Regions from separate parts of the Streptomyces sp. HP-A2021 genome, predicted to be linked through region 1. Evidence: riboswitches for the same ligand, from Rfam matches in the RefSeq annotation. Region 1 holds a riboswitch; the other holds the start of a gene.
What was found. A riboswitch is a leader RNA that binds a small molecule or an ion and turns the genes downstream of it on or off. The one in region 1 is predicted to bind thiamine pyrophosphate.

Region 2: it holds a riboswitch for thiamine pyrophosphate, as region 1 does, so the genes downstream of both, thiC (phosphomethylpyrimidine synthase ThiC) here and MQE23_RS13080 (thiamine ABC transporter substrate-binding protein) in region 1, are expected to answer to the same signal.

What each region holds. Positions count from the first base shown of each region.
Region 1 covers NZ_CP094344.1:2,914,488-2,918,830, reverse strand. The annotation lists gene MQE23_RS13090 (hypothetical protein) at 166-690, opposite strand; gene rlmN (23S rRNA (adenine(2503)-C(2))-methyltransferase RlmN) at 1,312-2,418, shown strand; TPP riboswitch at 2,459-2,565, shown strand; gene MQE23_RS13080 (thiamine ABC transporter substrate-binding protein) at 2,690-3,727, shown strand; gene MQE23_RS13075 (iron ABC transporter permease) at 3,703-4,343, shown strand, end outside.
Region 2 covers NZ_CP094344.1:5,048,877-5,053,219, reverse strand. The annotation lists gene MQE23_RS22715 (hypothetical protein) at 1-28, opposite strand, end outside; gene thiC (phosphomethylpyrimidine synthase ThiC) at 107-1,891, opposite strand; TPP riboswitch at 1,884-2,073, opposite strand; gene MQE23_RS22705 (YibE/F family protein) at 2,146-3,882, shown strand; gene MQE23_RS22700 (SsgA family sporulation/cell division regulator) at 3,989-4,343, opposite strand, start outside.

The sequences.
Region 1 (4,343 bases):
GCAGAGCCGAGCAGACGCGGTCCCTGGCGTCCAGGTCGTTCGTACAGTGGCGCGCTCCACCTGGACGCCAGGGACCACGCCCGCTCCACGGTGTGTGGGTCGACGGCAGACGGGATGGGAGCTGGGGGAGGTTGTGGCTGGGTAGTCCGGCAGACCTCGGCCGTCCTAGAGGGAACGCAGAGTCTCGCTGGCTCCAGCAACAAACTGCGCCATGGCCTCCTCCAGCTTCTCGGCTTCCTGGGTCTGTGCTGACCAGAGGTCGTCTTCAGTAACCGGCACAGCTGCAGCAAGTGTTTGCTCCTGCCTGTACCAGAGCGCCTCGAACGCATCAGACATGTTGGCAGCGAGCCGCTGCAGCTTGATCTCTGCGATTAGGGCGAGATGCGTCCTGTGAGTGAACAGGGCCCTCACGGCCACGTCCAGCTCCCGCTCTGCCGCAGCTCTCAACTCGCCGGATTGAGCCACGGATGCTCTACCGAGGGCGACCAGCTCCAGCCGGGCTTTGCTGATCGCTTCAAGACACTTGGCACACACGTCCCGGAGTAGCTGTTCACGCCGTGCCGAACGCTGTTCCCGCGCCTGGTGCAGTAGCTGTGTCCGCATCACCAGCCACGTCACAAGCCCAGTGATCAGACTCGCCGCAAGCGCGGAGCTCGCAGAGATCGCTGCAACCGCCACATCACCTGGCATTGCTCCCCCCTACTCCGTGTCCCTGCCGTGCCCGATCGAGCGGGAACCAGCGGGGAACAGCGGGCAGCCACGGACTCCGAGCACAGAAACGGCCCCCGACCATCTACCCAGGTCAGGGGCCGTTCTCACTGCTCATCACGCGGAGGCGGTGGGATTGAACCCACGGTGACACCGCTGCCAGGACGGTTTTCAAGATCTCCTGGCGGGGGACGCATCTCGGCGGCGCAACCCCCAAGCCCTGAACCGGCCGCTGCCGAAGATGCCGACACCGATGGACAGGGCGAGCAGCACGGATGAGGGCCCAACGCCAAGAGAGACCGAGTGGTGCCCGGCTGCCAGCGACAACAGAAACATGATCAGCGTGAGGGTCGCTCCTGCCACAGCGAGAAAGACCGCCAATTCGGCCCACCACATCGCCCGTGTTGGTTGAGTTGTCACGACGTCGTTGTACACCCGTGCCACCGGGCTTACAAGGCAGTGATCACGGCGTCCTCGATCAGTGCTGGGCCGTCCCTGGGCCGTCCGAGGCCGACCAACGCTGACAGCCGACGCCCACGGGTGACCGCCCCCACCCCGCTCTGGCCTGGGCCGCCGGAGTTGATCTGCCACACTGGACGAGTTATGCCTGCACCCGGAGAACTCACTTTCGTCGCCCCGCGCGGAGCCAAGAAGCCGCCGCGGCATCTCGCCGACCTCACTCCTGCCGAGCGCAAGGAGGCCGTTGCCGCTGTCGGGGAGAAGCCGTTTCGTGCCAAGCAGCTCTCGCAGCACTACTTCGCGCGGTACGCGCACGATCCGGAGCAGTGGACCGATATTCCGGCCGGGTCGCGCGGGCGGCTGCAGGAGGCCCTGCTGCCCGAGCTGATGACCGTCGTGCGGCATCTGTCGACCGATCAGGGCACCACCCGCAAGACGCTGTGGCGGCTGTTCGACGGGACGCTCGTCGAGTCCGTGCTGATGCGCTACCCGGACCGGGTGACCATGTGCATCAGCTCGCAGGCCGGGTGCGGGATGAACTGCCCGTTCTGTGCGACCGGGCAGGCGGGGCTCGACCGGAACCTGTCCACCGCCGAGATCGTGCACCAGATCGTGGACGGTATGCGGGCGCTCAGGGACGGTGAGGTGCCGGGCGGGCCGGCTCGGCTCAGCAACATCGTGTTCATGGGCATGGGCGAGCCGCTCGCCAACTACAACCGGGTCCTCGGCTCCATCCGGCGGCTCACCGACCCCGAGCCCGACGGCCTGGGGCTGTCGCAGCGCGGGATCACCGTCTCGACGGTCGGTCTCGTCCCGGCCATCCACCGGTTCGCGGACGAGGGCCTCAAGTGCCGCCTCGCGATCTCACTGCACGCCCCCGACGACGAGCTGCGCGACACCCTCGTCCCCGTGAACACGCGGTGGAAGGTCCGGGAGGTGCTGGACGCAGGCTTCGAGTACAGCGCCAAGTCCGGGCGCCGGCTGTCCATCGAGTACGCGCTGATCCGGGACATCAACGATCAGGCCTGGCGCGGTGACCGGCTCGGGCGGATGCTCAAGGGCAGGCCCGTGCACGTGAACCTGATCCCGCTCAACCCGACGCCCGGGTCGAAGTGGACGGCTTCCCGGCCGGAGGACGAGAAGGCGTTCGTGGAGGCCATCGCGGCCCATGGTGTGCCGGTGACGATCCGGGACACCCGTGGTCAGGAGATCGACGGGGCGTGTGGCCAGCTCGCGGCCACCGAACGGTAGTCTGACCGGCGTAAGCACAACCGTATTTTCCGACACCTTCATATTCCGACAGGGGAGCGCCACAGCGCTGAGAGTGCGGCACACGGCCGCAGACCCTCCGAACCTGGCCCAGGTCATTCTGGGTAGGGAGATCGGTCATCACTCGAGCTGTTGCGCCCTGCCCGGGACCCCCAGAGATCCCGGGCAGGGCCGCGTCTTCTCCTGGTCCTCCAGGAGGAATCCAGTGAGCAACAACCTCAAGCGGCTGACAGCCGTGGCCGTCGGGCTCGGCATGGCCGGCACGCTCGCCGCGTGCGGGTCGTCCGACGGCGGCCAGGGGTCCGGCGACTCCAAGACCGTGACCCTCGTCAGCCACGACTCGTGGGCCGCCTCGAAGGACGTCATCGCGGCCTTCGAGAAGCAGTCCGGCTACAAGGTGAACGTCCTCAAGGACGGCGACGCCGGGCAGGCCGTGAACAAGGCCATCCTGACCAAGGACAACCCGCAGGGCGACGTCTTCTTCGGCGTCGACAACACGCTGCTGTCCCGCGCCCTCGACAATGGCCTGTTCCAGCCGTACGAGCCGAAGGGCGCGGACCGGATCGCGCCGGAGTACCGGGCCGACCAGGGCAAGCACCGGGTCACGCCCATCGACACGGGCGACATCTGCGTCAACTACGACAAGAAGTACTTCGCCGACCACAAGCTCGCCCCGCCGCGCAGCTTCGACGACCTGGTCAAGCCCCAGTACAAGAACCTCCTGGTCACCGAGAACGCCTCCACCTCCTCGCCCGGCCTGGGCTTCCTGCTCGGCACCGCCGCGAAGTACGGCGACGGGGGCTGGGCGGGGTACTGGAAGAAGCTCAAGGCCAACGGCGTGAAGGTCGTCGACGGCTGGGAGCAGGCCTACAACGAGGAGTTCTCCGGCTCGGCCGGCGGCAAGAAGGCCAAGGGGGACCGGCCGCTCGTCGTGTCGTACGCCTCCTCGCCGCCCGTCGAGGTCGTCTACACCGACCCGAAGCCCAGCACGGCACCGACCGGGGTCGCGCAGGGCACCTGCTTCCGGCAGGTCGAGTACGCCGGGCTGCTGAGCAACGCGAAGAACAGCAAGGGTGGCAAGGCGCTCCTCGACTTCCTGATCAGCGAGCGGTTCCAGGAGGACATGCCGCTCAACATGTACGTGTACCCGGTGCGCGAGGGCGCCCAGGTGCCGCCGGAGTTCGTGAAGTACGGGCCGCAGGCCAAGGACCCGGAGACCATGGACCCGGCGAAGATCGCCGACAACCGTGACCAGTGGGTCAAGTCGTGGACCTCGCTCGTACTGAAGTGACCGAAGCAGCCGTCCGCAAGGACCGGCGCGGGAGCGCGGCGCGGCTCGGGCTCATCGCCGTGCCCGTCGCGTTCTTCGCGGTCTTCTTCGCCTACCCCGTCGCCGCGATCGTCGCGCGCGGTCTGAAGGTCGACGGGGTCTGGCAGTTCGGGCGGCTCGGGGAGGTGCTGGCCCAGTCGGACGTCCGGCACGTCCTGTGGTTCACCACCTGGCAGGCGGTCGTCTCGACGGCGCTCACGCTGCTGGTCGCACTGCCCGGCGCGTATGTCTTCGCCCGCTTCGACTTCCGCGGCAAGCAGGTCCTGCGGGCGGTCGTGACCGTGCCGTTCGTGCTGCCGACGGTCGTCGTCGGTACGGCGTTCCTGGCGCTGGTCGGGCGCGGCGGGCTGCTCGACGAGCTGTGGGGCGTACGGCTGGACACGACGGTGTGGGCGATCCTGCTCGCGCACGTCTTCTTCAACTACGCGGTCGTCGTGCGGACCGTCGGCGGGCTGTGGGCGCAGCTCGACCCGCGGCAGGAGGAGGCCGCGCGGATGCTCGGGGCGTCGCCGCTGCGGGCCTGGCGACAGGTCACGCTGCCGGCGCTCGCGCCCGCCGTGGCCGCCGCCGCGCTCAT
Region 2 (4,343 bases), 2.1 Mb from region 1:
CACCGTTGACCACATCGATCCCATCCATGCCACGACAGTAGGGATCTTGGACCGGACAGGCGACGCCGTGCTGTTTTCCGTTACGCGATCAATGCCGCGGGCCGCGTCAGTCCGCGATCGGCAGGTACACGCGGTTCCCGCTCGCCGCGAACTCCTTCGACTTCTGGGCCATGCCGTCCTCGATCTCGGCCTTGGAGCCGCCGTGTTCACGGCGGATGTCCTGCGAGATCTTCATGCTGCAGAACTTGGGACCGCACATCGAGCAGAAGTGAGCCGTCTTGGCGGGCTCCGCCGGCAGGGTCTCGTCGTGGAACTCCCGTGCCGTGTCCGGGTCGAGGGCCAGGTTGAACTGGTCCTCCCACCGGAACTCGAAACGGGCGTCGGACAGCGCGTCGTCCCACTCCTGGGCACCCGGGTGTCCCTTGGCGAGGTCCGCGGCGTGGGCGGCGATCTTGTAGGTGATGACGCCGGTCTTGACGTCGTCACGGTTCGGCAGGCCCAGGTGCTCCTTGGGCGTGACGTAACACAGCATGGCCGTGCCCCACCAGGCGATCATCGCGGCGCCGATGCCGGAGGTGATGTGGTCGTACGCCGGTGCGACGTCCGTGGTCAGCGGGCCGAGCGTATAGAACGGAGCTTCATCGCAGATCTCCTGCTGAAGGTCGATGTTCTCCTTGATCTTGTGCATCGGGACGTGGCCCGGGCCTTCGATCATGGTCTGTACGTTGAAACGCTTCGCGATCCGGTTGAGTTCCCCGAGAGTCCGGAGTTCGGCGAACTGCGCCTCGTCGTTGGCGTCCGCGATCGAGCCCGGCCGCAGGCCGTCGCCGAGGGAGTACGTGACGTCGTACGCGGCGAGGATCTCGCAGAGCTCCTCGAAGTTCTCGTACAGGAACGACTCCTTGTGGTGCGCGAGGCACCAGGCGGCCATGATCGAGCCGCCGCGCGAGACGATGCCGGTCTTGCGGTTGGCCGTCAGCGGCACGTACGGCAGGCGCACGCCCGCGTGGACCGTCATGTAGTCCACGCCCTGCTCGGCCTGTTCGATGACCGTGTCCTTGTAGATGTCCCAGGTCAGCTCCTCGGCCTTGCCGTCGACCTTTTCCAGGGCCTGGTAGAGCGGCACGGTGCCGATGGGCACGGGGGAGTTGCGCAGCACCCACTCGCGTGTGGTGTGGATGTTGCGGCCGGTGGACAGGTCCATGACCGTGTCGGCGCCCCAACGGGTCGCCCAGGTCATCTTCTCGACCTCCTCCTCGATGGAGGACGTCACCGCCGAGTTGCCGATGTTGGCGTTGACCTTCACCAGGAACCGCTTGCCGATGATCATCGGCTCGATCTCCGGGTGGTTGACGTTGGCCGGGAGCACCGCCCGGCCCGCCGCGATCTCGTCACGCACCACCTCGGGCGACACGTTCTCCCGGATGGCGACGTATTCCATCTCGGGCGTGATCTCGCCGCGGCGGGCGTACGCGAGCTGTGTGACGGCCTTGCCGTCCCGGCTGCGGCGCGGCTGGCGCGGCCGTCCGGGGAAGACGGCGTCGAGGTTGCGCAGGCCGCCGCGGGGTGAGGTGTGCTTGATGCCGTCGTCCTCGGGACGGACGGGGCGGCCCGCATACTCCTCGGTGTCGCCACGGGCGATGATCCAGTTCTCGCGCAGCGGCGGCAGGCCCCTGCGGACGTCGGTCTCGACGAGCGGATCGGTGTACGGGCCGGATGTGTCGTACAGCGTGACCGACTGCCCGTTGGTGAGATGCACCTGACGGACCGGCACGCGCAGGTCGGGGCGGGTGCCCTCGATGTACGCCTTGTGCCAGCCGATGGACTTCCCGGCCTCCTCGGACTGTGCGTCCTGAACGGAGGCAGGCGTGCGTGCGTCCTTGTTGGTCATGAGACCTACTCCCTACGCCGGCATTACCCGGTAACAGGTTCGGCGGTCGACGCAGCGGCTTCCGTCTGCCGACGTTCCGTGTGAAACATCACTCGACTTCGGTGATGTTTCATGTGAAACATCGCTGGGACGGAGGTCAGCGCCCTCTCAGCCCGGTGCTCCGAGCTCCCGCGTGTACAAAAGGTGCCTCCACGCTAGCGGCAATTCTGGCGCGGTGAACAGAGGGCCCCCCTCGTTCTTGCGATGATCGGTCGGTGACCACGACGCAGCGTCCTCCTTACCCACCGCCCGAACCGCCCCGCGGATCCGGCGCCGGCAACGGCAACGGCCGTGGACACGAGCACGATTTCGCCGCCGGGGGCGGGCACGGGCCTGCCCGGGGACAGACACAGGGGCACAGGCCCGGTCCCGGCAGCGGCCACAGTGCCGGTCCGGCCGGTACGTACGGTGCCGGTTCCGGAGGCTGGCACGGCCCTGGCCCCGGAGAGGGCGACAGGCCCGGCGGAGGCGACGGGTACGGGCACGGAGAAGGCGACAGGCCCGGCGGAGGCCACGGGCGCGGCGGAGACGACGGGTACGGCGAAGGACCCGGTCCGGGCGGAGGCCACGGGCACGGTGGAGGCGACGGGCACGGCGGTGGCGACGACGGGCACGGTCACGGAAACGGACCCGGCTCCGCCCCGGGCGGCGGGCACGGGCACTCGCACAGCCACAACCATGGTCCTGCCACGCCCGTCTCCATGCACTTGCGCAAGGTCATCGCGGCGGTCCTGATCCCCTTCGCCGCCGCCGTGCTGGTCGGTCTCGCCGTGCTGTGGCCGGGCGGCGCCCCGCCGCACGAGCGCACCGGCGTCGGCTTCGACCGGCAGACACAGGAGGCCTCGGTCACCAAGGTCGTGTCGGTGAGCTGCAAGGAGGCCGGCGCCTCGGGCGTCCCGCCGACCGGCGACACCTCCACCGCCGAGGGCTCCTCCGCGGTGCAGCAGGAGAACGGCACCTGCAAGCGGGCGACGATCCGGGTCGACAGCGGCAAGGACAAGGGCCGTACCTTCACCGAGATCGTCCAGCCGGACCAGTCCCGCCAGTTGCACGAGGGCCAGAAGGTCGTGGTCGCCTACGAGCCCTCCGCGCCGAAGGACCTCCAGTACTCGGTCACCGACATCAACCGCCGCCTGCCCTTGGCGCTGCTCGCCGGTATCTTCGCCCTCGCCGTCGTGGTCGTCGGGCGACTGCGGGGTGTCATGGCCCTGGTCTCGCTGGCCATCAGCTTCATGGTGCTGAACTTCTTCATCCTGCCCGCGATCCTTCAGGGCTCGAACCCGCTGCTCGTGGCGGTGGTGGGCGCGAGCGCCATCATGCTCATCGCCCTGTATCTGTGTCATGGCCTGTCCGCGCGGACCTCCGTAGCGGTGCTCGGCACCCTGATCTCGCTGCTGCTGATCGGCGTTCTCGGCTCGCTGTTCATCGACTGGGCCGCGCTCACCGGCAACACCGACGACAACACCGGTCTGATCCACGGCCTCTACCCGACGATCGACATGAGCGGTCTGCTGCTCGCCGGCGTCATCATCGGATCGCTCGGTGTGCTCGACGACGTGACGGTCACGCAGACGTCGGCGGTCTGGGAGCTGCACGAGGCCAATCCGTCCATGGGCTGGCGTGGCCTCTACCGCGCGGGGATCCGGATCGGCCGCGACCACATCGCCTCGGTCGTCAACACCCTGGTCCTCGCCTACGCGGGTGCCGCGCTGCCGCTGCTCCTGCTGTTCTCCATCGCGCAGAGCGGTGTCGGGACGGTCGCCAACAGCGAGCTGGTCGCGGAGGAGATCGTGCGCACGCTGGTCGGTTCGATCGGCCTGGTCGCCTCGGTGCCGGTCACCACGGCCCTTGCGGCACTGGTGGTCTCGGCCGACCGCCCGGGAGCGCAGCCGGCCGCGGAGGCCGCCGCTGTCCCGGCACGCGGGGGGAGGGGCCGGCGCCGTAAGCGCTGACGCCTCTCGAGCTCCGGAGCCATCTGCCCTGCCGCAGGGAAGCGTTCCTGCACGGCTCGGCGGGATCCGGTGAAGCGTTACTCCACCGTGCCGCCCGACGGGTGCCTCAGCCGGCGCCCTGTTCCGCGAGGATGCGGTCCAGGGCCTCGTCGAGATGGGCGTCGAAGTCGGCGAGCGAGCCTTCCTGGCCCAGTGGCACCAGCTTGTCGGTGCGGTCGAGGAAGGCGACCAGCGGGGCCGTCGACGACCGGAACAGCGCCTGGTCACTGCCCACCTGAAGCCGGATCAACACCTCGCCCAGCGAGTCCGGTTCGACGGGCGTGACCCGCACATCGCCCTCCCCGCACGGCCGGCCGACACCGTCGATCAGCAACTCCCGGCCGAAGGCCCACGTCACCGGGGCATCACCCGGCAAGTGGAAGGTCAGCCGGACGGCATAGGGATCACTGGTCTCATAGCGC